Regions from separate parts of the Mesorhizobium sp. 01N446 genome, predicted to be linked through region 2. Evidence: predicted binding sites of a transcription regulator. Region 2 holds the regulator's gene; each other region holds the start of a gene.
The links. The regulator LexA, encoded in region 2, represses DNA repair genes until DNA is damaged. The targets are predictions, from matches to a motif close to TGTTCNNNNTGTGTTCNG.

Region 1 (9,968 bases), on a different contig from region 2:
CGGTACCAGTCTTCGTCGCTGGCCCGCAATCCTTCGAGCTTGCGGACGGCGCCGGCGGCAGCCGTCTTGTCCTGATGGTCGAAGAAACGATCGAGCGCTGGAAACGCGCCCGGGCCGAGCGAGCGCAGATACCAGGCGTCGAGGGGGATGCCCTGGCCGGTCATTTCAAGGGAGTGGTCGACATTGTAATTGGCGATCAGCGCGGCGAAATTGATGAAACAGCAGGCATAAAGCGTCAGGGATAACGTCAGAGGATTGGCGGAGGAGAGCCATTCATTGGGTTTTTCGAGCGCGATGCGGGCGATGATCAGCGCCAGCCCTGCCGCCACCAGCCCCATCCAGACGAAAGCCGCGATGCGCCAATAGGTCAGCGCGTAGATGCCGACATAGAGGTCGAGCCGCAGGATCGACGAGATGACCAGCACGATGTTCTGCGCCACCCAGGCATAGACCAGCCGGCGGATGAGCGGATCGCCGGAGGTCTCGCTTCCCGGCCTGAGCGCCGCAAGCACGAAACCGGCGGCAAGCAGCGCGGTGACGATCAGCGGATAGGCGCCGCGATGCGCATAGGCGGCGTAGCTCAAGCCGTCGGGAAGGGCGACCCCGCCCCACAGATAAGTGGCGTCGAGCGCGGTCTGCAGCGCAAACAGCACGTTGAAGACAACAAGCGCGCGCAGGATGGCGGCCTTGCCGAACACGATGTCCTCGATGGCGTGGCGTTGCGGATTGGTCGCCGGTGGGGCTGCGGCAAGGGCATGGTTTGGCCGAGGGATGCGCCGCGAAAAACGCGGCAGGCGTGGCCGCAGGAAGGCCCAGACGCCGGCGAGCACGAACAGCCAGAAGGCGATCCGCGCCAGCTGAATCAGATCGAGCAGTTTTAGAAGATCGATCAGCGACAGCCAGTATTCAATGACCGGATTGGCGGCGCCGAACAGCGCCAGGAACACGGCGCCCAGTGTCAGCGGCATCACCCAGACGGCGACCGCCGCCAGCCGCACGCGCCGCCGGCCAAACCGGCGCGCCGTCCTGCGCCAGCGGATGAAGTCTCGGACAAAGCGGAACGGCGCCGCCAGCCCGAACAACGCGATCTGGCCGGCGATGCGCGCCAGGCTGTGCCGCAGCCGGCCGCTCAGCGACAGCGCGAAGACGACCAGCGCCGCAAGCGCGATCGAGACGGACAGAGGGCTGACATTTTCGGCCAGCGGCAGCAGCGCGACAAGCAAGGCGGCGGGCTTGAGCCAGACCCTGATGTCGCTGAAGGCCGCGGGGTGCACGGCCACGACCGCCGCCGCGATCAGGGTGGCGAACAGGAAGACCGTGATGCCGGCGGGCTGACCGTAGAACAGGAAATCCGCCAGCACGACCAGCAGCACGGCAACACCGAAGCGGCTGCAATAGCCTGGTGCGGCGGTGAAAAACGATGTCATGAGCTGATCTTCCTGATGGCATCTGGCCTGATCGTGCCCGGCCGCCATGGCGGCGGGCTCTTGCGGACAAAGGGAATGAGGATCGCCGCGGGGTTGGCGCGCGGCGGATCGACCAGCCACCAGCCTTCGCTGCGCAGGCGCCGGGGCAGGGACCAACGGGGTTTTGCTCGCTTGTGCATGCCGCCTGTTTGGCAGACCGGCAGGGAGATGGCAGGGCGGATCCGAGGAGCTTTTCGGCAGGTGCGTGCAGTTTTCGTGCAGGCAGCGCGCCATCCTGCGAACGCTGCCGCCGCCCCTCATCTGCCTGCCGGCAATCTTCTCCCCGTGAACAGGGAGAAGGGAGCTGGCCGCAACGCGGGCGCCCTTTCCGCAACGTTGGCGATTGGCGAAACCGGCGATGAGGGCGTCCTTCTCCCCGTCACTATACGGGGAGAAGATGCCGGCAGGCAGATGAGGGGCGGCGCTGATCTTGATGATTAGCCGACCTCACGCAAACTTCTAAAGCTAATACCCCAACGCTTGCCTCGACCCCCCTCACGCGGCATAGATCCAGCATGACAACCGAACCCTACCGCCCGCGCCGCTCGGTGCTCTATGTCCCGGCCTCCAACGACAAGGCGCTGGCCAAGATCGCGCAGCTGTCCTGCGATGCGATCATCATCGACCTCGAGGACGCCGTCGCTCCGGCCGACAAGATCGCCGCCCGCGAAAAGCTGCCCGCGATCTTCGCCAGCCGCCCGGCTGCCAACACTCCTGGCCGCCGCTGCGAGATGGTGGTGCGCGTCAATGCGCTGGCCAGCGAATGGGGCACCGGCGACCTCCTGGCCGTGGCGAGAGTCGAGCCCGACGGCATCCTGTTGTCCAAGGTCGCCACGCCACGCGACATCCTCGAAGTCGGCGACGTGCTGGACGACAATTTTGCCCCCGACAGCGTGAAACTCTGGGCGATGATCGAGACGCCCAAGGCGCTGCTCAACATCGGCGCCATTGCCGAACTGGGCCGCGATCCGGCCTCGCGCCTCAACTGTTTCGTAGCCGGAACGAATGACCTGGCCAAGGACACCGGTGTGCTGGCGACCCCCGACCGGCGCTACCTCGTGCCGTGGCTGATGCAGATGGTGCTGGCCGCGCGCGCCGGCGGCCTCGACATGCTCGATGGCGTCGCCAACGATTTCCGCGACCTCGACGCGTTTGCCCATGAGTGCGCGGAAGCGGCGGCCATGGGCTTCGACGGCAAGACATTGATCCATCCGGCCCAGGTCGACGCGGCGAACCGCGCCTTCGCGCCCTCACCGGAGGCGGTTGCCGAGGCGCTGATGGTGAAAGAGGCCTTTGCCCTTGCCGAGAATGCTGGCAAAGGCGTGATTTCGCTGAAAGGAAGAATGGTCGAGCGGCTGCATCTGGCGCAGGCCGAAAAATTGCTGGCGAAGGCAGCCGCCATCGGCGCATGATATCGGCCCATGCTCGCGGGCTATGGCACTTACGACAGGACTTGAGACAATGAAACTCTACCGCTTTCTGACCGCCCCCGACGACGCCAGCTTCTGCCACAAGGTGACGGCGGCGCTGAACAAGGGCTGGCACCTGTTCGGCTCGCCGACCTATGCCTATGACAAGAAGGCGAAAACCATGCGCTGTGGCCAGGCCGTGGTGAAGGACGTCGATGGCCAGGAATACGGGCCGGATACGAAGCTCAGCGACTGGTAGAGGCTAGCTGCCTTCCTCTCTTCGTCATTCCGCCGCCTCTTCGATCTTCTCCATATCATCGTCCGACAGGCCGAAATGGTGGCCGATCTCGTGGATCAGCACATGGGTGACTATGTCGCCCAGCGTCTCCTCGTTCTCGGCCCAGTAGTCGAGCATGGCGCGGCGGTAGAGCGTGATGCGGTTCGGGCCTTCGCCGGTCTGCGGGTTCCAGCGCTCGGCGATGCCGCGCCCCTCGAACAGGCCGAGCAGGTCGAACGGCGTCTCCAGCGACAGGTCGTCCATGATCTCGTCGGTCGGGAACTCGGCGATCTGGATGACGATCTCGCCGGTCAGCTTGCGAAAGTCCTCCGGCAGATGGGCGTAGGCCTCCAGCGCCAGGAACTCCATCTCCTCCATCGAGGGCGCGAGTTCGCCATGCCAGGTGCGGGTTTTGTAGATGCGGGCCATGCTTTGTCCTTTGACCCGGCATATAGGCTTTCGCACCGGTCGAGGCAAATGAAGCGGCCCATACGCCCATGCCGCACAGGGCCTGCAGGAATAAATTCCTTGTGACTCTGCTTGACTCTTCAGGTTGCCTCTGGAATCTATAGGAACATAACAGGAACAATTGTGAGTGGACACTGACCGTCATGGCGATATCAGCCGTGGCGCGGGAGACTGTTTTTGCCCTGCGCCGCCAGATCGCGAAGATCGAGGGAACGCTGCCAGAGCGCCTGCAGGCGCCGGCCGGCGCGCCGCTTGATGCCGACGCCAGCGCCGATGCCACACCCGGCAGCGCCGATCTCACGATCGTCCGGCGCGGCCTTGCCGCGGCCCTGCCGGATGCCTTCCTGCCGATCGGCATCGAGCGGCTCGATGACGCCTTGAGCGGCGGCCTGCCGAAAGCGGCGCTCAGCGAAATCCATGGCCTGGAAACCCGAGATGCCGGAGCCGTCGCCGGCTTCGCCCTCTCGCTCACCAGCCTGATCCTCAAACAGGCGCAAGGGCTGCCCATCCTATGGATCGGCACCACGGAAATCTTCCGCGAGGCGGGCTTTCCCTATGCAAGGGGACTGCAAGCCTCGTTCGGCATCGAGCCTGAGCAATTGCTGTTTTCCGAGGCGCCAAAGCTCGTCGACGCATTGTGGGTCGCCGAGGAAGCGGCACGGATGACGGCGCTCGCCGCCGTCATCCTGGAAATTCGCGGCAACCCGCAGCGGCTGGACCTGACCGCGACGCGCCGGCTGCATGCGAGGGCGCAAAGTGCCGGCCGCCCGGTATTCCTGCTGCGGCAGGCGGCCGAACCCGAACCGACGGCGGCGCCCGTCCGCCTCATCGTCTCCTCGGCGCCGGCCGTGCCGCGCGCCACGGTTGCCGGGCCGCTCGCCGGATCGATCGGCCGCCCGGCCTTCACCATCACCATCGGCAAGAGCCGCACGGCCCTGCCTGGACAATTCACACTGGAGTGGAACCCCGATGAACGCGTATTCGACGAAAGAAGGGGCCAACGGACAGAGAATCCTGTCCCTGTGGTTTCCCTATCTGGCGGCCGAAAGGATCCTGCGGCAGCGTCTGGGGCGATCCTGGCGTTCCCGGCCGTCGGATCACCCGGCGCCATCGCACCCGCCACTGGTGATCAGCCACCGCCAGGGCAACGCCCAGCGCATCTCAGCCCTCGACGAGCGGGCTGAGGCGCTGCACCTGAAGCGCGACATGGGCATTGCCGATGCGCGCGCCATGCATCCCTCGATCGACATCGTCGAGGCCGATCCGGAGGCCGACCGGCGCCTGCTCGAAGGCCTTGCCGACTGGTGCGACCGCTATACCCCGCTGGTGGCGCTGGACGGGGCGGACGGCCTGTTCCTCGACGTCACCGGCTGCACACATCTGTTCGGCGGCGAACGCGCCATGCTGGACGATATCCTGTGGCGCTTCTTGCACCAGGGGTTCGATGTCCGCGCCGGCCTTGCCCCGACGCCGGGGGCGGCCTGGGCGGCGGCCCGCTTTTGCGGCGACCGCATCGTTGTTTCAGGTGAGGAGGAAGCGCTGATGGCGCCTTTGCCGCTCGCGGCATTGCGCATCGCGCCGGAGACCCGCGCCAGCCTGGAAAGTGTCGGCCTGCGCACGGCGGGCGCCGTCATGGCCGCCCCGCGCGCGCCGCTTGCCCGCCGCTTCGGCGCCACCTTGCTGCTACGCCTCGACCAGGCGCTTGGCCGCCTCGACGAGGCGGTCTCGCCGCGCCTTCCCGTCGCGCCGCTTTCGGTCGAGCGGCATCTCGCCGAGCCCGTTACGCTCACCGAGGACATCGAGCGGCTGGTCGGCCTGCTGGCGACGACCTTGAAGAGCGATCTCGAGCGCCGCGGCGAGGGCGCCCGGACGCTGGCGCTGCTGCTCTTCCGCGTCGACGGCGCCGTCAGCCGCATCGCCTTGGGCACTTCGCGGCCGATGCGCGATCCCCGGCTGATCCAGAAGCTGTTCCATGAAAGGCTGGCGGCACTCGAGCAGGACATCGACGCCGGCTATGGCTTCGACCTGGTGCGGCTTTCGGTGCTGGCGGCCGCCGCCTTCGACATGGCGCAGGCCGATCTGACCGGCGAGGTGACCGATGACGGCGCCGACATCGCGCTGTTCGCCGACCGCATCCGCGCCCGGCTCGGCGAGGGCGCGGTGCTGCAGCCGGTCGCGGTCGAAAGCCATCTGCCGGAGCGCGCCGTCGCCATCGTCCCCTTCAGCGAAGCGCCGCGCCGGACCACGCCGCCGAAGAGACCGGACAGGGTGCAGGCGCCCAAAACCATCTTCCCGCCGGAACGGCCGATCCGCCTGTTTCGCGCCCCCGAGCCCATCGAGGTGCCGGCCACCGAAATGCCGGAGGGACCGCCGCTTAATTTCCGCTGGCGGCGCGCGCTCTACCGCGTCACCCGTGCCGAGGGTCCCGAACGCATCGCCGCCGAATGGTGGCGCGAGGCGCCGAGCGACGCGGCCGCATCGACGCGCGACTATTTCCGCATCGAGGATGCCGAAGGCCGCCGCTACTGGCTCTACCGGCAAGGCCTTTACGGCGGCTCGCAAGCCGCGCCGCGCTGGTTCATGCATGGGGTCTTCGCATGAACGCGCTGACCGTCATCCCCTATGCCGAGTTCGGCATCCAGTCGAATTTCTCCTTCCTGCGCGGTGCGTCCAAGCCGGAGGAGTTGGTGGTCGCGGCCAAGCTCATGGGTTTTTCGGCGATCGGTCTTGCCGACCGCAACACGGTGGCGGGCGTCGTGCGCGCCTGGCAGCAGGCCAAGGTCGAGAAACTTGTCTATCACCCCGGCTGCCGGCTGGTTTTTGCCGACGGCACGCCTGACATTCTCGCCTATCCCAGGGATCGAGCCGGCTGGGGGCATCTGTGCCGCATGCTCACCCAGGCCAATCTGCGCGAGGAGACCGAAAAGGGCGCGACGCTGGTCCAGCGCGGCGACCTGTTCGAATGGGGGGATCTGATGTCGCTGGCGGTCCTGCCCGACCTGGCGGCGGGCGCTGAAGACGGTCTTGCCGGGCTTGCCCAGCTCAAGGACCGCTTCGGCAGGGCCCTGCGGCTTGGCGTCTCACCCTGCTATGCCGGCAATGACCGTTTCCGCATCGAGCAGGCGGCGGCAATGTCCGAAATGACCGGCATCCCGCTGATGGCGACCAACGATGTCCTCTACCACACCGCCGAACGGCGCCCGCTGCAGGACGTGCTGACCGCGATCCGCCTCAACACGCCCGTCGCCGAGGTCGGGCTGGAACTGACCGCCAATGCCGAACGCCATCTGAAGCCGCCGCTGGAAATGGCCCGGCTGTTCCGCAGGCATCCGCGGGCACTGGCCGAGACGTTGCGGTTCGCCGAAGAGCTGACCTTCTCGCTCAGCGACCTCCAGTACAATTATCCCGACGAGCCGACGGAATCGGGTCTCGGGCCGCAGGCCGAGCTGGATAGGCTGGCGCGGGAGGGGGCGGCGCGGCGCTATCCCTCGGGCGTGCCCGCTTCGGTGATCAAGCGCATCGAGGAAGAGCTCGTTCTGATCGAGCGCCTCAACTATGCCCGTTACTTCCTGACCGTCTACGACATCGTCAAATTCGCCCGCAGCCAGGACATTCTCTGCCAGGGTCGTGGTTCGGCTGCCAATTCGGTGGTTTGCTTCTGCATTGGCATCACCGAAGTGGGACCCGAGAAAATCGATTCGCTTTTCGAGCGCTTCATTTCCGAGGAAAGGAACGAACCTCCAGACATCGACGTCGACTTCGAGCACGAAAAGCGCGAAACCGTCATCCAGTACATCTACGAGAAATACAGCTCCAAGCGAACCGCACTCGCCGCCGCCGTCATCAGCTATCGCGGCCGCTCGGCGCTGCGCGAAGTATCGAAGGCCATGGGCCTGTCGGAGGATGTCCGGGCATCGCTGTCCGGCTCGATCTGGGGCTGGTCGACCTCGGAACTCGGCGAGAAGGAAGCCCGCGCCGGCGGTCTCGACCGCACCGACCCGGTGTCGCAGCATGTGATGGAACGCGCCAATGAGATCATGGGCTTTCCCCGCCATCTCTCCCAGCATGTCGGCGGCTTCGTCATCACCAGGGACCGGCTCGACGAGATCGTGCCCATCGTCAAGACGGCGATGGACGAGCGCAAGATGGTCGAATGGGACAAGGACGATCTCGACGCGGTGAAGATCCTGAAAGTCGATGTGCTGGCGCTCGGCATGCTGACCTGCCTGCAGCGCGCCTTCACCTTGCTTACGGACCATTATCCGAGGGCACGGGATGACTATGGCCAACCCTATGTGCTGGCCACCTTGCCGCCGGAAGACAGGCGCGTCTACGACATGATCGGCCGCGCCGACACGCTCGGCGTCTTCCAGATCGAGTCTCGCGCCCAGATGTCGATGCTGCCAAGGCTCAAACCAAAGGATTTCTATGACCTCGTCATAGAGGTGGCGATCGTGCGGCCCGGCCCGATCCAGGGCGACATGGTCCACCCTTATCTGCGCCGCCGGCAAGGCAAGGAAAAGCCCGAATATCAAAAGCCGGAGCTGGAAGCGATCCTGAGCAAGACACTTGGTGTGCCCCTGTTTCAGGAACAGGCTATGAATATCGCTATCGTCGCCGGCGGTTTCAAACCGGGCGAGGCCGATGAACTGCGCCGCGCCATGGCCACCTTCAAGCGCACCGGCACCATCGGCAATTACCGCGACCGTATGATCAACGGCATGGTCGGCAAGGGCTACACCAGGGACTTCGCCGAGCGCTGCTTCAAGCAGATCGAGGGTTTTGGCGAATATGGCTTTCCCGAGAGCCACGCCGCCTCCTTCGCCTTGCTCGTCTATGCCTCCTGCTGGTTCAAGACCTTCTATCCCGACGTGTTCTGCGCCGCGATCCTGAATTCGCAGCCGATGGGGTTCTACCAGCCGGCCCAGCTGGTGCGCGACGCGCGCGATCATGGCGTCGACATCCGCGACGTCGACGTCAATTTCTCCGTCTGGGACTGCACCCTGGAAAAAGCGCCTTTCGATCCGGCCCGCATCCTGCCGCGCCATGCTGAGATGCGCGGCGTCATCGAGACGAGCCATGCGGTGCGGCTCGGCTTCCGGCAGATCAAGGGCCTGTCCGAAGAACGCATGGAGCAATTCGTCGCGCGACGCGGCTCAGGCTACTCGACCGTCCGGGATGTCTGGCTGCGTTCAGGCCTCGATGTCGGCGAGATCGAGCGCCTGGCCCAGGCCGACGCCTTCCGCTCGATCGGCCTCGACCGCCGTGCCGCACTGTGGGAGGTGCGGGCGCTGGGCGCCAGGAGTGCCGCCGAAAAGCTGCCGCTGTTCGACCAGCCGGCGCTGCGCCTGCGCGAACTGGAGCCGGAGACGAAGCTGCCGAAAATGCCGCTCGGCGAGCATGTCATCCACGACTACCGCTCGCTCGGCCTGTCGCTGAAGGCGCATCCGGTCGCCTTCCTGCGCGAACGGCTCGACCGTGCCGGCGTCACGCCCAATGCCAACCTGCCATCGGTGCGCGACGGCAGGCGGGTCTCCGTCGCCGGTCTGGTGCTGGTGCGCCAGCGTCCCGGCAAGGGCAATGCGATCTTCCTGACGCTGGAGGACGACAAGGCCGTCGCCAACGTCATCTTCTGGGAGCGGACCTTTACCCGCTTCCGCCCCATCGTCATGGGCGCGCGCTTCGTCAAGGTCAGCGGCAAATTGCAGTCGGAATCCGGTGTCATCCATATCGTCGCGGAAAAGATCGAGGACCTGACGCCCTGGCTGACCGTGCTTCTGGAGAAGGTCAGCGGGGCCGGGCAGGCGGAGGCCCAGCCGATGGCGAACGCCAGAGAGGCAGGCTCGGATCGCCCCAGCCGGCCCGAGATAGGGAAGGCGCCGGCAAGGCACGACCTCGCAACACTGTCGGAAGAGGCGGAAAGCGTCATGCCCAAGGGCCGCAATTTTCAGTAGGGCTGTCGCGCTTGGCGACCGTCAGCATTTGGCGGCGCGGCAGGGGTATATCGAGATTCAGGTCAGGCCGAGCCGAAAATGCCGAGAACCGGAGCGGAGCGTACTTTTCGTACGTGAGCACAGTTCTACTGGGACGCAGTAGAACGGGGAAGCGCAGGTATCACCCGTTTGCAGGCCGGCCTCACCTGAATATCGACATACCCTAAGGCCCACCCAGCCTCGGCGGCGCCAGCACATCCTCCGCCGACAGTGTCCGCGCCTCGGAAGGCAGCATGATCGGGATGCCGTCGCGCACCGGATAGGCGAGCTTGGCGACCCGCGAGATCAGCTCACCACGCTCCGGATCCCAGGCCAGCGGCCCCTTGGTCAGCGGGCAGGCCAAAAGCTCCAGCAG
Region 2 (9,968 bases):
GCGCATGACGAGATGCTGTTCATCATCCAGCACCAGACTTCGGAACTCTGGATGAAGCTCGCTTTGCACGAGATCGGTGCCGCGATCCGCTCCATTCGCGCAGACCGGCTGGAGCCGAGCTTCAAGATGCTGTCGCGTGTCGCCCGCATTTTCGAGCAGCTCAACAATGCCTGGGACGTGCTGCGCACGATGACGCCAAGCGAATACACCGAGTTCCGCGACGCGCTCGGCCAGTCCTCCGGCTTCCAGTCCTGGCAATACCGCGCCATCGAGTTCATGGCGGGCAACCGCAATTCGGCGATGCTCGGCCCCCACAAGCACCGGCCGGACCTCACCGACAAGCTGGAGGCGATCCTGGCCGAGCCGTCCCTCTATGATGAAGCGCTGCTGCTTCTGGCGCGCAACGGGTTCGACATCGGCGCCGACGCCAGGCGCACGGACTGGCGCGAGACGCGCAGCGAAAACGAAGAAGTCCTGGTCGCCTGGCAGACCGTCTACCGCGATCCGCAGCGCTACTGGATGTTCTATGAACTGGCCGAGAAGCTGGTCGATTTCGAGGATTATTTCCGCCGCTGGCGCTTCAACCATGTCACCACGGTGGAGCGCATCATCGGCCTGAAGCGCGGCACCGGCGGCACGTCAGGCGCTTCCTACCTGAAGAAGATGCTCGAGGTCGTGCTGTTTCCCGAACTGTGGACGGTCCGCACCCGGCTTTGACTTCTCAGGTAACCGCCGTCTTGACCGCGAAACGCGCTTCCTGCCAGGCGCCGGTGCGCAGGATGTTCTCAAGCACCTCGACCGCCTGCCAGACGTCCTTGTAGCCGACATAGAGCGGCGTGAAGCCGAAGCGGATGGTTGACGGCGCACGGAAATCGCCGATCACGCCGCGCTCGATCAAGGCCCGCATCACCTGGTAGCCGTTGGGATGGAGGAACGACACCTGGCTGCCACGCGCGTTGCCGTCGCGCGGACCTTCGAGTTCGAGGCCGTGGGCGCCACATCTGGCTTCGACGAGCTGGATGAACAGGTCGGTGAGCGCGATGCTCTTCTTGCGCACCGCCGCCATGTCGACATCGTCCCAGATGTCCAGAGCCCCTTTCAGCGCCCGCATCGACAGCACCGGCTGCGTGCCGCACAGGAACCGGCGGATGCCGCTGCCCGCAGTGTAGCTTTGTTCGAAAGCAAAGGGCCGCGCATGGCCCCACCAGCCGCTCAGCGGCTGATGGACATCGTCGTGATGGCGATTCGCGGCATAGATGAAGGCCGGCGCACCCGGACCGCCATTGAGATATTTGTAGGTGCAGCCGATGGCGAAATCGGCATTCGCGGCATCGAGCTCGACCGGCAATGCGCCGGCGGTGTGGCAGAGATCCCAGACGATCAGCGCGCCGACCTGATGGGCCTTGCATGTCAGTGCGGCCATGTCGCGCAATTGTCCGGTTTTGTAATTGACGTGGTTGACCAGGATGACCGCGACGCGCTCATCGATCAGCTCTTCGATGGTTGGCGCGTCGACGCCTTCGAGCCGCAGCACCGTGCCCGGCCGCGTCGAGGCCACGCCTTCGGCCATGTAGAGATCGGTCGGGAAACTGTCGCCCTCGGCGACGATGACCGAGCGGTTCGGGCGCATGGCAAGGGCAGCATGCAGCACCTTGTAGATGTTGATCGAGGTCGTGTCGCAGACCACCGTCTGGCCGGCAGCGGCGCCGATCAGACGTCCGAGCTGGTCGCCGAGCGCGACCGGCATGTCGAACCAGCCGGCGGTGTTCCAGGCACGGATCAGGTCCTGCGCCCATTCCTGCGTCGCCGCCTTCTGCAGTTCGTTGAAGACGGCGGGCGCCGCGGCACCCAGCGAATTGCCGTCGAGATAGATCACACCTTCGGGCAAAATGAACCGGTCGCGCATGGCACGCAGCGGATCCGCCGCATCCATGGCTTCGACTGCCGCGAGATCGATCATTGCATGCATGATTTGTGACATTCCCTGGTTATTCACGGATCGCCTCGCGCGCGGGCGCGGGTCCCCGGCTGCGCTTGAGGCTGGGCAGAGCAAGCATGGCGAGCACGAACAGGCCGGTGGCGAGCTTCAGGTCGGGAGGCGGCATGCCGGCGGCGAGGCAGAACGACACCAGCTGGTAGTAGATGATCGCGCCGGCAAAGGGCGCCAGCAGCTGGCGCCAGACCGTCTGCTTGCCGACGACCGCCTCGCCGATCATCAGCGCGGCAAGGCCGTTGATGAGGATGCCCAGCCCCATATTGACGTCGGCAAATCCTTGCGACTGCACCATCAGCGCGCCGCTCGAGGCCGAAAACGCGCTCGCCAGTCCGACGCCGCCTATGGTCGCCGCCCAGACATTGATGCCCTGCGCCTCGGCCATGTCGGGATTGGCGCCGACAGCGCGCACGGCGGTCCCCTTCTCTGTCCTGAAGAACATGTAGAGCGCGGCGAAGACGACGAGCGCGAGAAGGCCGGCGACGACGATCTTGCTGGCCGGAAAGCCCGGCCGCGCAAACGGCACCCAATCGAACACCGTGGGCGAGCCGAAGACGGAGAGGTTGGACTTGCCCATGATGCGAAGGTTGATGCTGTAGAGCATCGTCATCATCAGGATACCGGCCAGCAGCGTGTGGATGCGGAAGCGCAGATGGATGAAGGCGGTGCAGCAACCCGCCGCGAAGCCCGCCGCGAATGCGACGGCGATGCAGGTCAGCGGCGATACGCCGGCAGCCAGAAGCACGCCGCAGACGCAGCCGCCCAGCGGGAAAGCGCCTTCGCTGGTGAGATCGGGGAAGTTCAGCATGCGGAACGGGATCATGATGCCGAGCACGACAAAGGCCAGGATCAGGCTCTGCGCCAGGGTGACCGGCATGATCGCGACGAAGCTGGTGAGAACCTCCTGAACAAAGCCCATGATGATCAGCTCGCCAGCAACATGCGGTCGGTCTTGACGGAAAAATGGCCGATCAGATCGATAACCGTGACCTTCGCCTTCTCCTCGCCGGCAACCTCCAGCAGGACCCGGCCCGCATCGAGCATGATGACCCGGCTGCCATAGTCGACCGCGTGCTGCATGTTGTGGGTCACCATCAGCGTGGTCAGCTTCAGTGCGTTGACGGCGCGCACCGTCGCCTGCATGACGATCTCGGCCGTGCGTGGATCGAGTGCCGCCGTATGCTCGTCGAGCAGCAGCAGATCGGGCGATCCGCCAACGGCCATGATCAGTGACAGCGACTGACGCTGCCCGCCCGACAGCAGGTCGACGCGGGTGTCGAGACGATTTTCAAGGCCGAGGCCCAATATCGACAGGCGTTCCTTGTAGGATGCGAGCCTCGCAGCGTTCAGCCCTTGCCGCAGCGTGCGTTTCTGGCTGCGCAGATCGGCCAGCAGCATGTTCTCTGCCACGGTCATGCTGGCGGCGGTGCCGCGCATCGGATCCTGGAAGACGCGCGCGAGTCTTGTGGCGCGCTTGTGCACCGGCATGGCCGTCACGTCGGCACCGTTGATCAGGATCTTGCCGGAATCCAGGACGAGAGCTCCGGAAATGGCATTGAGCATGCTGCTCTTGCCGGCGCCGTTGGAGCCGATGACGATGCCGAACTCGCCGGTGGCCAATGACAGGCTAAGGCCGTCCAGCGCGACCTTCTCGTCGGCCTGGCCCTTGTAGAACACTTTGCGCGCGGATCGGATCTCGAGCATCGTTCCTCCCTGGCGTGAAGGGCGACGGCGCCAACGCCGTCACCCCGTAGCCCGATGTCAGTCGACGATGCATCCGCAATCGGCCATCGAAGCGGGTATCTCGATGCCGAACGCGGCCATCGCCTTGCGGGAGATCGTTGCCATGTGATCCTCATAGGCCGGACGCGACGGCGCGATCGTCTTGGGATCCTTGCCCTTGAGGATCTCGGCGGCGATGTTACCGGCGTTGACGCCGACCTGCGTGTAGTTGACCGCGAAGCTTGCCGGTACGGTGCCGTTGCGGACCGCGCTGTCATCGGAGTTGACGACGGGGATGCCGGCCTGGCGGGCAGCCGCCGAGACCGCGGCAATCGCCGGCTGGATCAGGTTCGAAGCCGGGCCGTAGATCACGTCGACCTTGCCGGCGAGCGAAGCGATGCGCTGCTGGATGTCATTGACGTTGTCGACGCCGACTTCCACGACTTCGAAGCCGGCGGCGGGCGCCGCTGCCTTGATCTTTTCGATCAGGGCAACGTCATTGGCCTCGCCTGGATTGTAAGGCACGCCGAAGCGTTTGGCGTTCGGCAGCAGCTTCTTGGTGAAGGCCATCACCGCGGCGACATCCTGCAGATCGCTGGCGCCGGTCATGCCGTCGTCTCCTGCGTCCCATGACGGCACCAGCTTGGCCGCCACCGGATCGGTGACCGCGGCGAAAACGATTGGAATGCCGGAACCGGCGAGCGCCTTCTTGGCGATCTGCGAGACGGGCGTAGTGATGGTGTAGATCAGCTTGGGCTGCTCGGCCTGCAGCTTGGCGATCATTTGCGGCACCAGCGATGCATCGAAATTGGTGTGGCTTTCGGTGTAGACGACGTCCTTGCCCTCGGCAAAACCGTTGTCCGTCAATGCCTTCTTGAAGCCGGCTATGGCGGCGTTGAGCTGCGGATGCTCGCCGAAATTGGCGATGCCGATGCGTATCTGATCAGCCGCGGCGCTGCCGGCGCTGACCATCAATGCGCCTGCCAGGGCCAGTCCCGACAGCCAAGCGGACTTCGACTTCAACATCATTTCCTCCCAGATTTGATCAGCGCCGCTCACAGGCGGCAACTGCGGCGATCATGGTCAGTCCCCCGCCATGTGTCAAACATTATATATAATTCTTGCCATGCCTCCCCATGATATATAATTTTTGCAAGCCTGGTGATGGACGGACGGCGATGCAGGATCAGAACAGTTCCACGAAGACCGAGGCGGCCTATCAGTTGCTGCGGCGCGATATCCTGACCACCCGTCTCATGCCGGGGGCGCCGCTGAAGCTGAGCGCGCTGCGCGGCACATACGGCGTCGGCTGGACGCCGCTGCGGGAAGCCCTGTCCCGCCTAGAAGCCGAGCGCCTGGTCACCGCCATCAGCAATCGCGGCTTTACCGTCGCCCCCGTGTCGCGCGCCGAGCTCGAGGACTTGGCGCGCTCGCGGATGGTTGTCGAAATGCCGCTGTTCCTGGAATCGATCGCGAATGGCGGCAGGGAATGGGAGGACGCGGTCGTCACCGCCCACTACCGGCTCTCCCGTTGCAAGACCGCGGTCGACGACCCTTCCGATGCGGCCGTCGACAAGTGGGACGAGAGCCACGAGGCCTTCCACGCGGCGCTGCTCAGCGCGGCGACATCCAACTGGCTTTTGCGCTTCCGCTCGACGATCGCCGATCAGTTGCGGCGGCATCATCGGTTTCTCGGCCTGGCGCCGACATTGCGGGCGGCGGCCGGCCTCAAGGATGGCTATGGCGAGGCAATGGACGCCTTGCGCGAGGCGATCGCGATCGAGCATCACACCGCGATCATGGAAGCGGCGCTCGATCGCGACGTCGAGCGGGCAAAGGCGCTGATGACGGCGCATATCGGCTACACGCTTCATGTCTATGTCCACAGCGAAGACAACGGCGCCAACACCTACGCCGCACGCGCCGGCAGTCTGAAAGCGGTTTCCGGATGACGCTGCCGCGGCGTCCGACACTTGACGAGATCGTCGCGGCCCGTGACCGGCTGCGCGCCTGGCTGCCGCGCACGCCGCTGCTGCGCACTGATCTCGGCCGGCCCGATCAGCTTATATTTCTCAAGCTCGAGACATTGTCGCCCATCGGCGCCTTCAAGATCAGGCCGGCGCTCAATGCCTTGCTTTGCCGCGACGCCGATGAACTCAGGCACGGCGTGTCGACCATCAGTTCCGGCAACATGGCATATGGAATGGCCTGGGCGGCAAAGGCGCTTGGCGTTCCGATGGTCGCCTACATGTATGCCGATGCGCCCCGGACCAAGATCGACGGGGTCCGCCGCCTTGGTGGCGACGTGCGTTTCGTCTCGCACGAGACATGGTGGCGCTACATAGTCGGAACCGAACGGCCCGATGGCGCCGAGCTTCTCGTGAACCCGGTCACCGATCAGGCGGTGCTTGCCGGCAACGGAACCATTGGCCTGGAGATTGTCGAAGATCTGCCCGATGTCGATTGCGTGCTGACACCCTATGGCGGCGGGAGCATGACGTCAGGCGTCGCCAGTGCGGTCAAGGCGATGCGAGGCCAGGCCAAGGTTTTCGCGGTCGAGGACGAGAGCGCCGCTCCGGTCACGGCGGCATTGGCGGCCGGACGCATTGTCGAGATTGAGACGCGTCCCTCCTTCATCAAGAGCATAGGCGGCCCGTCGCTGGTACCCGGCCTGTGGCCATTGGCAAATCAGCTGATCGACGGCGCCATCGCCGTCAGCCCCGAGCAGGTCACGGAAGCGATGCGCCTGTTGTTCTCGAAGGCAAAGATCGTGGCCGAAGGTGCCGGTGCCGCCTCGCTCGCCGCCGCTCTGCGCAGCGAGCACGCAACGGGCAATGTTGTCTGCGTTATCTCCGGCGGCAATATCGATGCCGGCGCCTATGCGCAGGTATTGGCCGGCGCGGTGCCGGAAGCCTGAATGCGTTCTATTCCCGGATAGCCAGCGATGGTTGGCGTTTTGGTTTCGTTTCGTTCCGCTGGAAATGGATCGATACACCGTTCAAATTCGCCCCGCGGACGCCTCTCAAACGCCTGATGCCAAAGCGCACCCTGGGGTAGGCCACAGGCCATTAACCAAAATAATTTCAATGCATGTGCCGATGGCGCCGTGGTCGCTTGCCCCCTGCTGCCGGGGGCCAGATAATTTCTGAGGCCTTAACAAATTCATTAAACTTTAAACAGTTGCGGAACACAACTGGAACAGATAGTGTTTGTTCTGGGTTTGTTTTTCGATTCTGGTTCACACCCTTCGTTCAATGCCTTGGGGGCCGCCATGCTGACACGCAAGCAACATGAACTGCTGATGTTCATTCATGAACGGCTCAAGGAAAGTGGCATTCCGCCTTCCTTCGACGAGATGAAGGAAGCGCTCGATCTCGCCTCCAAGTCAGGCATCCATCGCCTGATCACGGCACTGGAGGAACGCGGCTTCATTCGCCGGCTGCCCAACCGGGCGCGGGCGCTGGAGGTGCTGCGGCTGCCGGATTCGATCGCGCCGGGTCTCAACGCGGCAAAGAAATTCTCGCCGAGCGTCATCCAGGGTAGTCTCGGTCAGGGCGGCCTCGGCCGCCAGATCAAGCCGGCGCCGTCGCGCTTGCCGGCGGCCGGCAATGACGACGACGCGGTATCCGCCGTTTCGATCCCGGTGATGGGCCGCATCGCCGCCGGTGTGCCGATCGATGCCATCCAGCACCAGACGCATTCGATCTCGGTGCCGCCGGACATGATCATGGGCGGCGAGCACTATGCGCTGGAAGTCAAGGGCGACTCGATGATCGAGGCCGGCATCTTCGATGGCGACACGGTCATTATCCGCAATGCCAACACGGCAAGCCCGGGCGAGATCGTCGTGGCGCTGGTCGACGAGGAGGAAGCAACCTTGAAGCGGTTCCGCCGCAAGGGCGCCTCGATCGCCCTTGAAGCCGCCAACCCAGCCTACGAGACGCGTATCTTCGGACCGGACAGGGTCAAGGTGCAAGGCAAGCTGGTCGGGCTGATCCGGCGTTACTGAGCAGGAGCGGACGGCTTTTCGGGTTTTTGATAGGGCGGCAGCCCCCTCGCCTCGCGTGAAAATTTTCGCTGCTCGTGCCAGGGCCGGTACGGGCCGTCCACCGCGAAGCTGACAATTGGCGGACCGGTCGCCGATTGGCGGTCGAAGAAGACGGCGGCACTGCCCTTGCGGGCCAGTTGCCGTTTGGTGACGACAAGAACCAGCGGATTGTGGCAGGCATTATAGCCCGTCGCGTCATTGACGACGATCAGATCGGCAAAACCGCAGGCCTTCCAGGTGTCCTTGCGGTCTTCGACATGCGCAATGATCGCGCCGGACGGATGCCGGGCAAGACAGACACCGTCCGTGCAATAGAATGGCGCTCCCGGCGGCAGGTTGACCGCATCGGCAATGTCGAATTGCCCGTCCGCCTTGCTGAACATTTCCGGCACGATGATGGTTTCGGATGTCAGCGCGCGTTTCCAGTTGTCGACGGTGAATTCGTTCGGACGAGCCCGGCTGACAGCGAGTTCGCCGCGGCCGATTGGCAGCGCAACCAGCCGCGCATCTTCCGAGATCAGCACATCCGGCGTGCGCGTATCCGACACCGTCAGCAGGCCGGCAAGCGCGAATGGCACGGCCGCGAGCCGCAGCCAGGTCGTCGCCATTGTCGCGATAACCAGTGCGATGGTCACCAGCAGCACGGAGTGCTGGGAAATCAGCCCGACAGCATCGATCGGCGAGCGTTCCGATATCCATGCCGATATGGCGATCATTGCCGTCAGGCCTTTGCCCATCAGGTAAAGGGATGGCGCATCCAATCCGAACGGCATCAGCAACGCACTGGCTACCGCCAGGAACATCACCGCCGTTACGATCGGCATAACGGCCAGATTGGCGAACAGGCTGAGCGGCGACACACGCTGGAAATGCCAGATGGCAAACAGCGCCGTGGCGCAGCCTGCGATGATGGAGGTCATCGCCAACCCGCCCGTCGCCATCAGGAATTTTCGTGTGAGAAAGCCCGGCAAGGACCGCTTTGGCGGTGGCGGTCTCGTCTTTCCCGCATGGTGATCCGCCCAGCCGGCATAGGCACCAACCAAAGCCGCGGTCGCGGCGAACGACATCTGGAAGCTCGGGCCGACCACTTCGTGGGGCGACACCACAATGACGGCGATCGCCGAGATCGCCAGATTGCGCATAGTCAGCGCCGCGCGATCGAACAGGACAGCAATGAGCATTACCGCCAGCATGATAAAGCTGCGCTCGGCGGCAACGACGACGCCGGAAATGACGAGATAGGCCGCGATCGAGAAAAGGGCCGCGGCGGCGGCGTATTTCTTCACCGGCCGACACGCGGAAAAATCCGGAAACAGCGCGAAGGCGCCGCGCAGCAGACCCATGATGGTGCCGGCAACCAGCGCCATATGCAGTCCGGAGATCGAGATGATGTGATAGATGCCGGTGCGCCGCATCGCCTCGTTGATTTCATCGGGAATGCCCGCGCGGACACCAACGATGAGCGCAGCCGCTATCTCGCCTTCGGCACCGCCGACCGTGGCCCTGATGTGGTCGGCAATGGCTTCGCGAGCATTTTCGATCCCTGAGAAAAGCCGGGCCGAGAGCGGCATCTCGTCGTCGGCGGAAACCAGCTTTGGATTGCCGAGAAAGAAGCCGCTGCCGCCAATGCCGGCGAAATAGCTGTCGAATGAGAAATCGTAGCTGTCCGGCCGCACCGGACCGGTCGGCGGCAGCAGTTTGGCGTAGCCCGTGACCATGGAGCCCGCGGTCACTTCCGCCGGAATATTGCGCGCCGAAAGCCGGACCCTTTCCGGCGCATAGCGCAGTGTCGGCCGGGCGGTCGATGTCACGTCGATGGTGAGCCGGATGCGGCCGGTCTCCATGCGGTCGATCGAGACCACGCGGCCGGTCACTTGCGTCGAGATTTCCGAACCCAGCATCTGCGTGCCCGCCCGCCAAGTCTCGACCTTGGCGGCAAGCAGGCCGAGCGCACACAGCAATGCCGCCATGAAGCCCAGATGGGTTTTCGGCCAGGAGCGCGAAACCAGCGCACAGATCGCCATCAGCACGACCACGGCGACAGGTCTTGCAAAATCAGGCTCCACTGCGAGCGAATAGTAGCCGATCGCACCAGCGGCGAGACAGACCGGCACCAGCAGGAAGGCGATGCCTCGATCCAGCTCCAGCTCCGCCGCCATCGCCACGCCATGGCGCAGGCGAGGCAAGGAAACCCGCCCGAGTTGC
Region 3 (9,968 bases), 100 kb from region 2:
GTCGTGGAAATGCAGGCCGGTGGTCGGCTCGTCGAGGATGTAGAGCGTCTTGCCGGTCGCCTTGCGCGACAGTTCCTTGGCCAGCTTGATCCGCTGCGCCTCGCCGCCCGAAAGCGTCGTCGCCTGCTGGCCGATATGGATGTAACCGAGGCCGACCTGCTTCAACGTGTCGAGCTTGTCGCGCACGCCGGGCACGGCGGCGAAGAAATCGACGCCTTCCTCGACCGTCATGTCGAGCACGTCGGCGATCGACTTGCCCTTGAACAGCACGTCGAGCGTTTCTCTGTTATAGCGCTTGCCGTGGCAGACGTCGCAGGTGACGTAGACGTCGGGCAGGAAGTGCATCTCGATCTTGATGACGCCGTCGCCCTGGCAGGCCTCGCAGCGGCCGCCCTTGACGTTGAACGAAAAGCGTCCCGGCTGATAGCCGCGCGCCTTGGCTTCGGGCAGGCCGGCGAACCAGTCACGGATCGGCGTGAAGGCGCCGGTATAGGTGGCGGGGTTCGAACGCGGGGTCCGTCCGATCGGCGACTGGTCGATGTCGATGACCTTGTCGAGGAATTCCAGGCCCTCGATGCGGTCGTGCTCGGCCGGATGTTCGCGCGAACCCATGATGCGGCGCGAGGCCGCCTTGAACAGCGTCTCGATCAGGAAGGTCGACTTGCCGCCGCCCGACACACCGGTGACTGCGGTGAAGGTGCCGAGCGGGATTTCGGCGGTGACGTTCTTCAAATTGTTGCCGCGCGCGCCGACGATCTTCAGGCGCCGGTTCTTCTTCGCCTCACGCCGCACACCAGGCGTCGCCACTTCGAGCGCGCCCGACAAATATTTGCCTGTGATCGAATTGGGGTTGGCCATCACCTGCTGCGGCGTGCCCTGGGCAATGATCTCGCCGCCATGTATGCCGGCGGCTGGACCCATGTCGACGACATAGTCGGCATGCAGGATGGCGTCCTCGTCATGCTCGACGACGATCACCGTGTTGCCGATGTCGCGCAGGTGCTTCAGCGTGTCGAGCAGCCGCGTGTTGTCGCGCTGGTGCAGGCCGATCGACGGCTCGTCCAGCACGTAAAGCACGCCGGTCAGGCCCGAGCCGATCTGCGATGCCAGCCGGATGCGCTGGCTCTCGCCGCCCGACAGCGTGCCGGAATTGCGCGAAAGCGTCAGATAGTCAAGCCCGACATCGTTGAGGAAGCGCAGGCGCTCGCGGATTTCCTTGAGCACCCTGACCGCGATCTCGTTCTGCTTGTCGTTGAGCTGAGCGGGCAGGTCGGTGAACCACTGGTCGGCCTTGCGGATCGACTGTTCGGTGACTTCGCCAATGTGCTTGCCGCCGATCTTCACCGCCAGCGCCTCAGGCTTCAGCCGGTAGCCCTTGCAGACGGGGCAGGGCGTCGCCGACATGAAGCGCTCGATCTCCTCGCGCATCCAGGCGGATTCGGTCTCTTTCCAGCGCCGCTCGAGATTGGGGATGACGCCTTCGAAGGTCTTGGTCGTCTTGTAGGAGCGCAGCCCGTCATCATACTGGAAGGTGACTTCGCGCTCGCCGGTGCCGCGCAGGATCGCGTTTTGGGCCTCGGTACTCAAATCCTTGAACTTGTCGCCGAGCTTGAAATTGTAGGCCTTGCCCAAGGCCTCGAGCGTCTGCACGTAATAGGGCGAGGTCGATTTCGCCCACGGGCTGACGGCGCCGTCGCGCAGCGACACGTTCTCGTCGGGCACGACGAGATTGGGGTCGATGGCGCGCTGGCTGCCGAGACCGTCGCAGGTCGGGCAGGCGCCGAACGGGTTGTTGAACGAGAACAGCCGCGGCTCGATCTCCGGAATGGTGAAGCCGGACACCGGGCAGGCGAATTTTTCCGAGAACAGGATGCGTTCATGCGTCTCGTTCTTCGACTTGTTGACCGAATCCTCGCCGGTCTGGCTGGAATCGAGCGGCCTGTCGGCGAACTCGGCCACCGCCAGCCCCTCCGCGAGCTTCAGCGCCGTCTCGATGGAGTCGGCAAGACGCGTGGCCAGATCGCCGCGTACGACGATGCGGTCGACGACGACATCGATGTCGTGCTTGTATTTCTTGTCCAGCGCCGGAACATCCGCGATCTCATAGAAGACGCCGTCGACCTTGACGCGCTGAAACCCCTTCTTCTGGAGCTCCAGTAGTTCCTTGCGGTACTCGCCCTTGCGGCCGCGCACGATCGGCGCCAGCAGGAACAGGCGCGTGCCTTCCTCCAGCGCCAGCACGCGGTCGACCATCTGGCTGACCGTCTGGCTCTCGATCGGCAGGCCGGTGGCCGGCGAATAGGGCACGCCGACACGGGCGAACAACAGGCGCATATAGTCGTAGATCTCGGTGACGGTGCCGACCGTCGAGCGCGGGTTCTTCGAGGTGGTCTTCTGCTCGATGGAGATGGCAGGCGACAGGCCGTCGATCTGGTCGACGTCGGGCTTCTGCATCATTTCGAGGAATTGCCGGGCATAGGCCGACAGGCTCTCGACATAGCGGCGCTGGCCTTCGGCGTAGATGGTGTCGAAGGCGAGCGACGATTTGCCGGAACCCGACAGGCCGGTCATGACGATCAGGCTGTCACGCGGCAAATCGAGATCGACGTTCTTCAGATTGTGTTCGCGCGCCCCGCGAATGGAAAGGAATTTATGGTCGGCCATCGCCGGTCGCCGCCTCAGATCTGGAATTCGTGGGATTGGCGGGATTGTCCCGGCCATCCCCTATGTAGGTGTTTTTGCCGCCACGTCGAGAGACGCCACAATTCCCGACAGAAATCGTTTAACCGCCTTTCGCGCGAAGGGGCAAGCAGAAAGAACAAAGGCCGAACACGCTCCTGACAAAGCTGTGTAAAAACCTGACCTGTACGTAACCTCCCGCCGATCACGTTTTTCGGTAACCGGCTGTTGATGGTTGACGCGGCCGGCTCATGGGAGCAGTCTCCAGAAGTCAGCGAAGCCGGCCGTCTTTCGATGGCCTCGCCGCCCAAAGGCGGCCTGCGAGACGCCGCAGGTTTTTGCGATTTGCGCTTCGCGACGACAATGTCGCAACGGACACAGGAGCGGAGCATGACGCCACCGGATAGTCCCCAAGGGCTCCACGCCTCGTTGGAGCCGCGGCAGGCATAAGTGCCAGGGTTTAGCGTTTGCGCCACCCGACAAACCGTGACTTGCCGTATCCCCCAACAATCAGAGACTGCTAGTCGGATCGTCGGCTGACGCCGCGTGGCATCCGAAATCAAACGCCGGCAGTACACTCCCGGCAAAATATGGATTTTAGATCCAGAAAAGCCCCGTCCGTTTGCCCTAGGGCACGGCGGGGCTGTTCTTTTGCAGCGAAGCCTGGCCGGCAATGGCGCTGGCTATCTCGGCGGCTTGATCCCGCCCGTAGCCATATCGACGGTGATGCTGCCGGAAATCCTGACATCGGTATCGCCGATCTTGAACGTGCCGTTGCCGTTGCTGGGGAATGCGTCGTCAGGTTCCGGCTGAGGAGCGGGCTTAGCGATGCGATAGTCACCGCTCACGCCGGGCAGGGCGCCCTTCTGTGCCTGCCCCGAACTGTCGTCGGCGAGTGCCAAACTGCTCATAAGGCTGGCGAAAGCGAGCGCTGCGGCGGCGATGACGCGATGCGACGTCCTGGGCGAATAAGTGTCGATCATCCCAAGACTATAGTGACGTGCCGCCGATGCGGCCAGACCGGCATCGTCAAATCTTCGACAACCGCCGAGAATCCGACCTGGTCCTGGCTTCACGCCGCCTTTTTGCGGGTGTCGAAGACGTGGTCGACGATGCCCCAGGCCTGGGCCTCGGGGGCGGTCATGAAATGGTCGCGATCGAGCGTGCGTTCGACCTCCTCGTAGCTGCGGCCGCAATGCTGCGCATAGAGTTCGGCCATGCGCCGTTTGGTCTTGCCGATCCGTTCGGCATGGCGCTGGATGTCGGAGGCTTGGCCCTGGAAGCCGCCCAACGGCTGGTGCAGCAGGACGGTGGCGTTCGGCAGCGCGATGCGGCGCCCCGGTGTGCCCGCCATCAGCAGGAAGGAGCCCATCGAGGCGGCAAACCCCATGCACACGGTCGACACCGGGCAGCTGACATACTGCATCGTGTCGTAGATGGCGAAGCCGCTGGTCACCACGCCACCGGGTGAGTTGATGTAGAGCGAGATCTCCTTGTCGGGATTGTCCGACTCCAGCGACAGGAGCTGCGCACAGACCAGCGCCGAGACGTCATCATTGATCTCGCCATTGATGAAGATGATGCGCTCGCGCAGCAGCCGCGAGAAAATGTCAAAGGCGCGTTCGCCGCGGCTCGATTGCTCGATCACCATCGGCACCAGACTGGCAAGACCGCTCATTTTTCGTCTCCGATTTCCGTGTTCAGGCTGCGAGCAGCAGCGGTGTGTTCGCGGCGATGAGCTTTCCGGCCCCGCGCGATCCGAGCCAAAGCCGGCAGCCGCCGCCCGCCATGGCAACAGCAGGCATAGCCTTCCCGGCAAAACCGTCATGGACGATGCGCAGATGCGTGCCGCCGGAAGCGGTGCGGGCGAGTGTGAAGGTGACGACGCTGTCGAGCGGATCCTGGCGCGCGGCGTCATTTGGCTGCTCCCGCCAGGAGTAGCGCAGCAGGCGCTCGGGCTCGGCGTCGAGGATTTCGCATTCGATCGCGGCGTCCGGCCCGGCAAAGGTAAAATTGCTGCCGGTCTGCGCCCTGATGTCGTTCGGCATCATCCAGGCGGCGAGCAGTTCCGGCACGGTCAGCGCCCGCCACACCTTTTCCGGCGGCTCGGCAAGGTCGTATTCGAACTCCAGCGCATCCGGGGCAACTTCATCTTGGGTCTTGGCGTTCATCGATCCCAAATCCTTCACTGGTCCATATCCTTCAAAACCGTCTTCAGCCTTTCGATGCGCTCCGGCCAGAAGGTCCGGTAGCGTTCGATCCAGGAGAGCAGGGGGGCGAGCCCCTGCGGATCGGCACGATAGTAGGCGTTGCGGCCAGCCCGCCGCTCGACCACGAGGCCGGCGCCACGCAGCACCGCCAGATGCTGGGATACCGCCGGCTGCGATACCGTCAGGCCGCTGCGCAATTCCGACACGCTCATCTCGGCCGTGGCCAGGCGCTCGAAGACGGCGCGACGCGTCGGGTCGGCCAGGGCGCGGAAAATCTCTGCTTCGATCATGGCAAAAGCATAAGTCGATACTTATTGATTTGGCAAGCGCTGTTTGAGGCCCATATAAAGGGCTCGGGCATTGCTGCCATTCCTTGACAATCAGCGGTGATGCATATAGGAACGAAAAGGGAACAAAAACCTTGTGGGAAAAGCCAGCCTTAGCAGGCGGCTGGCGTGCGCAGCCTGTAAGGTGCTACGACAAAAATTTGTTTTCGGATGAGCGCGGAGAAAAATCATGGCGGGTAGCGTCAACAAGGTCATTCTGGTCGGCAATCTCGGCGCGGACCCTGAAATCCGCCGCCTGAACTCGGGCGAGCCGGTCGTCAACATCCGTATCGCCACGTCGGAAAGCTGGCGCGACAAGAATTCCGGCGAGCGCAAGGAAAAGACCGAGTGGCACAATGTCGTCATCTTCAATGAGGGCATCGCCAAGGTGGCCGAGCAGTATCTGAAGAAGGGCATGAAGGTCTATGTCGAGGGCCAGCTGCAGACGCGCAAATGGCAGGACCAGACCGGCGCGGACAAGTATACGACGGAAGTCGTGCTGCAGAGATTCCGAGGCGAGCTGCAGATGCTCGACGCGCGCGCCCCGGGTGAAGGCGGCCAGGTCGGCGGCTATTCCGGAGGCGGCAGCAGCCGCGGTTCCGATTTCGGCCAGTCCAGCCCGAACGAGAGCTTCAACCGCGGCGGCGGCGCTCCCAGGGGCGGCGGTGGCGGCGGTTCGTCGCGCGAGCTGGACGACGAGATCCCGTTCTGATCGAAAAGCAATATCAAACGGCTGACGTCGCCAAGACGACTGACGTTGCGTGATCGATATGCCCCGAGGGTCCTGCATGGACTTTCGGGGTTTTGCGTTGTTGATTTGGGATCAGGGACTGAAAGGACAAAGCGGTGAAGGCACGGATAAAATGGGTCGAAGAGCGTACCTTCGTGGGCGAGTCCGGCAGCGGCCACAAACTGGTGCTGGGAACGGCAGCGGGCCCCGAAGGCAAGACGCCGGGCCCGAGCCCGATGGAACTGGTGCTGATCGGCACCGGCGGCTGTTCGGCCTACGATGTCGTGCATATCCTGGAAAAAGGTCGCGAGGCGGTCGAGGACTGCGTGGTCGAGCTCGATGCCGACCGGGCCGAAACCGACCCAAAGGTGTTTACCCGCATCCATATGCATTTCATCGTCAAGGGCAGGGCCTTGTCGACGGACAAGGTTCAACGCGCGATTAATCTGTCGATCGAAAAATACTGCTCGGCCTCCGCCATGATGGCCAAGACGGCCACGATCACGCATGACTTTGAAGTCATCGACACGACGGCCAAGTAGGGCAGTAGGGCAGTAGGGACTGCCGCTCACCCGGCCATCAGTGCCTTGATGCCGTCGGCCACGAATTGCACGGCCAGTGCGGCCAGGATGACGCCGAGCAGGCGGGTCAGGATCGAGCGGCCGGTCTGGCCGAGGATGCGGTCGATGCGTTCCGACAGCACGAACACCAGATAGGTGATGGCGAGGCAGACGAAGATGATGCCGACGAGCGCGGCCTGCGCGGCAAAGCCCTGAAACGAGCCGGAAAGCAGCACTGTCGCCGAAATCGCGCCGGGACCGGCGATCAGCGGGATCGCCAGCGGGAAGGCGGCGATGTTGTGGATCATGTCCTTGGTGATGGCGACGTCGCCGATCTTCTCCTTGCGGTCCTGCCGCCGCTCGAACACCATTTCGAAGGCGATGAAGAACAGCAGGAAACCACCGGCGACGCGGAAGGCCGGCAGGGTGATGCCGAACACCGACAGGATCGAGGCGCCGGCCACCGCGAACAGCGCCATCACCAGGAAGCCGATGACCGAGGCGCGCACCGACACCTGATGACGCTCCTCGCGGTTCATGCCGCGTGTCACGGCGAGGAACAGCGGCGCCAGGCCGGGCGGGTCGATGGTCACGAGAATGGTGACGAAGGCATTGAACAGGCTGTCGAAACTCGGCATCGCTGACCCTCCCGCCGGGCCGAGCCCGCCCCGCATTGGTAGAGCAAAGCCCGGTCGGTGGGAACTGTCTTGGGTGCGAAACTACGACCCTCGACAGGGTTAGCCGGCCGCACCGCAATAGGCCTCGAGGCGATAGCCGTCCGGGTCGATGACGAAGGCGGCGTAATAGTTCTCGCTGTAGTCGGCGCGCAGGCCAGGCGCGCCATTGTCGCTGCCGCCTTGGCGCAAGGCAGCGGCATGGAAGGCATCGACGCCGTCTCGTGTCGGGGCGGCGAAGCAGAAATGCAGGCCGGATTTTTCGTCAGCCGGAACCGGCCGCGCCGCTTCGTTTACCCACAGCGCCACGCTCTGGGCGCCATAGCCGAGCGAACCCGGCGATTGGCTGAGGCAGGAATAGCCAAGCGGCGCCAGCGCCGCGTCGTAGAAGCGCTTCGAGGCGTTGGCGTCGCGGACGCCGACCGAAACATGATCGAACATGGTTTTCTCCGTTGTTACAAAGGGTTGTGATGTCATCTTGCAGATTGACGGCGCGCCAGGAACTCGACTTCGAGGTGCCAGGCCGCGCCGTCGTGCGAGCGCTCGCCGAGCCAGCGGAAGGAATCTTCGGTGATCCGCGAAAAGCTCCAGCGCACCGACGAACCGGTGCCGTCGGCGCCGACCTGCACGATCGTGTCGTCTTCGGCGCGGCCGAGCTGGCGGCTGAAATACTGGTTGCGCGGGTCGCTCCAGAAAATGTGCCAGGCGTCCGCGCCGGGATCATAGACGCGCAGCGTCGTGCCGTAGAACGTCCATTTGCCAAGAGACGGCGAGGGGCCGGCGTCGCGCGCGGGCAGGATCCATACGTCCTGGATGGCGCGGCCTTCCAGAACCCAGCCGAAATGCACCTCGCCACGCCCGGTGAGCACGGTGCCGTCCTCGAGGCGGCGTGAGGCGTCGAACGTCCAGGCGCCGACGAAGCGGCCGTAAAGGTTCAGTTTTTCGGCAAGCCCGTCGATCGGTCCGGGACTGTGCAGGGCTTCGGCAAAAGGGTCGAACATGGCTGCGGTCTCTTTCTGTCAGGAGACCGCGAGGAGTAGGCGCCGGCGGGGTTCTGGGCTTGGGAAAAATTGCTATATTTCGATCATGACAGCGACGACGCGCACTCTGGCATCCGGACCCGGCTGGCACGTGGCGGATGTGATCTGCACGGCCGGCACCGGCGACCGGCCGTTCGAGGAGGCGCATCGGGATTTCTGCATCGCGGCGGTGACCAGCGGCACCTTCCGCTACCGCACGCGGCAGGGCACGGCGATGCTGGCGCCGGGTGCGCTGCTGCTCGGCAATTCCGGCACATGCTATGAATGCGGCCACGAGCATGGCAGCGGCGACCGCTGTCTCTCGTTTCATTTCAAACCGGCCTACATGGAGCGGATCGTCGCCGGCGTGCCGGGCGCCCGAACACTCCCCTTCGAGACGCCGCGCCTGCCGCCCTTGGCGGCCCTGGCGTCGCTGCTGGCCGAAGCGGAAGCGGCGCGAGAAACAGCTGACACTGATGCCTTCGAGGAACTTTCCCTGCGCATTGCGGGCGCGGCCGTGACCGCAGCCTCCGGCACCGCGCCTGTCATGCACGCGCCGAGCCGGCGTGATCAGAAACGGGTGGCGGAAGCCGTGCAGCGGATCGAACTGGATGCCGACAGCCCCGTTTCGCTGTCGGCGCTGGCGGACGAGACGGCGACCAGCCCCTATCATTTCCTGCGTATCTTCCGGCAGGTCGCCGGCATGACGCCTTACCAGTTCCTGCTGAGGACGAGGCTGCACCGGGCAGCGGTGCGGCTGCGCCTGTCGGACGATGCGATCTCGGCGATCGCCTTCGACGCGGGCTTCAACGATCTGTCGACGTTCAACCGCCGGTTCCGGCGCGTCATGGGCGAGACGCCGGGCGATTATCGCGCCCGCCGGTCAAGCAGCATCGACATGGGCGCGCCTCGCCGGAGGCAGGCTCAGTCCGTCGTCGGGCCGCACCAGCCCGGCAGATAGTCCGCGTCCTTGCCCTTGGCTAGGCTGAGGGCCTCTTTCATCGCCTTGTCGAAGTTCTTCGCAATCGCATTGCGATCGATGCGCCGACGCAGAAAATCCGCCCAGATGAATTCGCTGAACGGCGTGGTGTCCTTGGCGAAGCCGCCTTGCCGGCGCAGTTCGCCGGCCATGCTCCTGTAAGGATCATCGATCAGCTCGCCGATTGTCTTCGGAATTGCCGAATAGTCGCGGCGCCGGCCGTTCTCGTCGAACGGATGCATCCAGCCTCTGTTGTCGAGCACGAAAAGAAAGGCGTCCTTGTCGAGCGCGGACAGGTCGCTGATCACGGTCACAAGCACGTCCTTGACGCCTTCCTCGAGCAAAGCGCGAGCGAGGTGATGATGATCGGTGACGTAGTTGCGATTTTTAGGCCCCAATACGACCGGCACCATGTGTTTGCCGAGAAAAGCGCCGGTCTTCTTCTTGGCGTCCTGTTCCCGGATCATCTGGCGCTTCAACGCAACTTCCCGCATGCCGACCGTTATCTGCGTCGGCCTCAATTCCTCGACGGGAACCGGCGTGACAATGGGCACTCGGGGGTCAATCATGGCACTCGATCCTGTTCTTGCTGCAGCTGTTTCCCCGGACCCAGTGACTTGATCGCCGCGTCGACGCTGTGGAATATGCGCTGCGTGCCGACCATTTCAGCGATGCCGAACCGCTTCAGCGCCGCCTGGGCGCGCAGCGATTCCAGCCGCGCTATGGCAAAGACCGCGCCCGCCTTGCGGCAATGCAGGATGGTGTCGATCAGGGCTTGCGCGGCGGTGTAG

Region 1: a site for LexA is predicted at 3,723-3,740, ahead of AC1DPX_RS05170 (ImuA family protein). Genes of this name have one in related genera too.
Region 3: a site for LexA is predicted at 2,815-2,832, ahead of uvrA (excinuclease ABC subunit UvrA). Genes of this name have one in related genera too.

Annotation. Positions count from the first base shown of each region.
Region 1 is NZ_JBFTRA010000001.1:1,103,761-1,113,728, reverse strand. It holds gene AC1DPX_RS05190 (DUF4153 domain-containing protein) at 1-1,427, opposite strand, end outside; gene AC1DPX_RS05185 (HpcH/HpaI aldolase/citrate lyase family protein) at 1,982-2,878, shown strand; gene AC1DPX_RS05180 (DUF1737 domain-containing protein) at 2,928-3,134, shown strand; gene AC1DPX_RS05175 (metallopeptidase family protein) at 3,159-3,581, opposite strand; gene AC1DPX_RS05170 (ImuA family protein) at 3,764-4,804, shown strand; gene AC1DPX_RS05165 (DUF6504 family protein) at 4,746-6,221, shown strand; gene AC1DPX_RS05160 (error-prone DNA polymerase) at 6,218-9,574, shown strand; gene AC1DPX_RS05155 (Trm112 family protein) at 9,777-9,968, opposite strand, start outside.
Region 2 is NZ_JBFTRA010000004.1:71,335-81,302, forward strand. It holds gene kynA (tryptophan 2,3-dioxygenase) at 1-717, shown strand, start outside; gene kynU (kynureninase) at 722-1,969, opposite strand; gene AC1DPX_RS17260 (ABC transporter permease) at 1,989-2,912, opposite strand; gene AC1DPX_RS17265 (ABC transporter ATP-binding protein) at 2,918-3,697, opposite strand; gene AC1DPX_RS17270 (ABC transporter substrate-binding protein) at 3,755-4,741, opposite strand; gene AC1DPX_RS17275 (GntR family transcriptional regulator) at 4,894-5,667, shown strand; gene AC1DPX_RS17280 (pyridoxal-phosphate dependent enzyme) at 5,664-6,632, shown strand; gene lexA (transcriptional repressor LexA) at 6,987-7,724, shown strand; gene AC1DPX_RS17290 (ComEC/Rec2 family competence protein) at 7,718-9,968, opposite strand, start outside.
Region 3 is NZ_JBFTRA010000004.1:172,034-182,001, reverse strand. It holds gene uvrA (excinuclease ABC subunit UvrA) at 1-2,664, opposite strand, end outside; gene AC1DPX_RS17810 (hypothetical protein) at 3,363-3,662, opposite strand; gene AC1DPX_RS17805 (ATP-dependent Clp protease proteolytic subunit) at 3,752-4,357, opposite strand; gene AC1DPX_RS17800 (SRPBCC family protein) at 4,380-4,850, opposite strand; gene AC1DPX_RS17795 (ArsR/SmtB family transcription factor) at 4,865-5,179, opposite strand; gene AC1DPX_RS17790 (single-stranded DNA-binding protein) at 5,406-5,927, shown strand; gene AC1DPX_RS17785 (OsmC family protein) at 6,062-6,487, shown strand; gene AC1DPX_RS17780 (MarC family protein) at 6,514-7,143, opposite strand; gene AC1DPX_RS17775 (VOC family protein) at 7,243-7,620, opposite strand; gene AC1DPX_RS17770 (hypothetical protein) at 7,653-8,180, opposite strand; gene AC1DPX_RS17765 (helix-turn-helix transcriptional regulator) at 8,266-9,159, shown strand; gene AC1DPX_RS17760 (ParB-like protein) at 9,123-9,746, opposite strand; gene AC1DPX_RS17755 (SulP family inorganic anion transporter) at 9,743-9,968, opposite strand, start outside.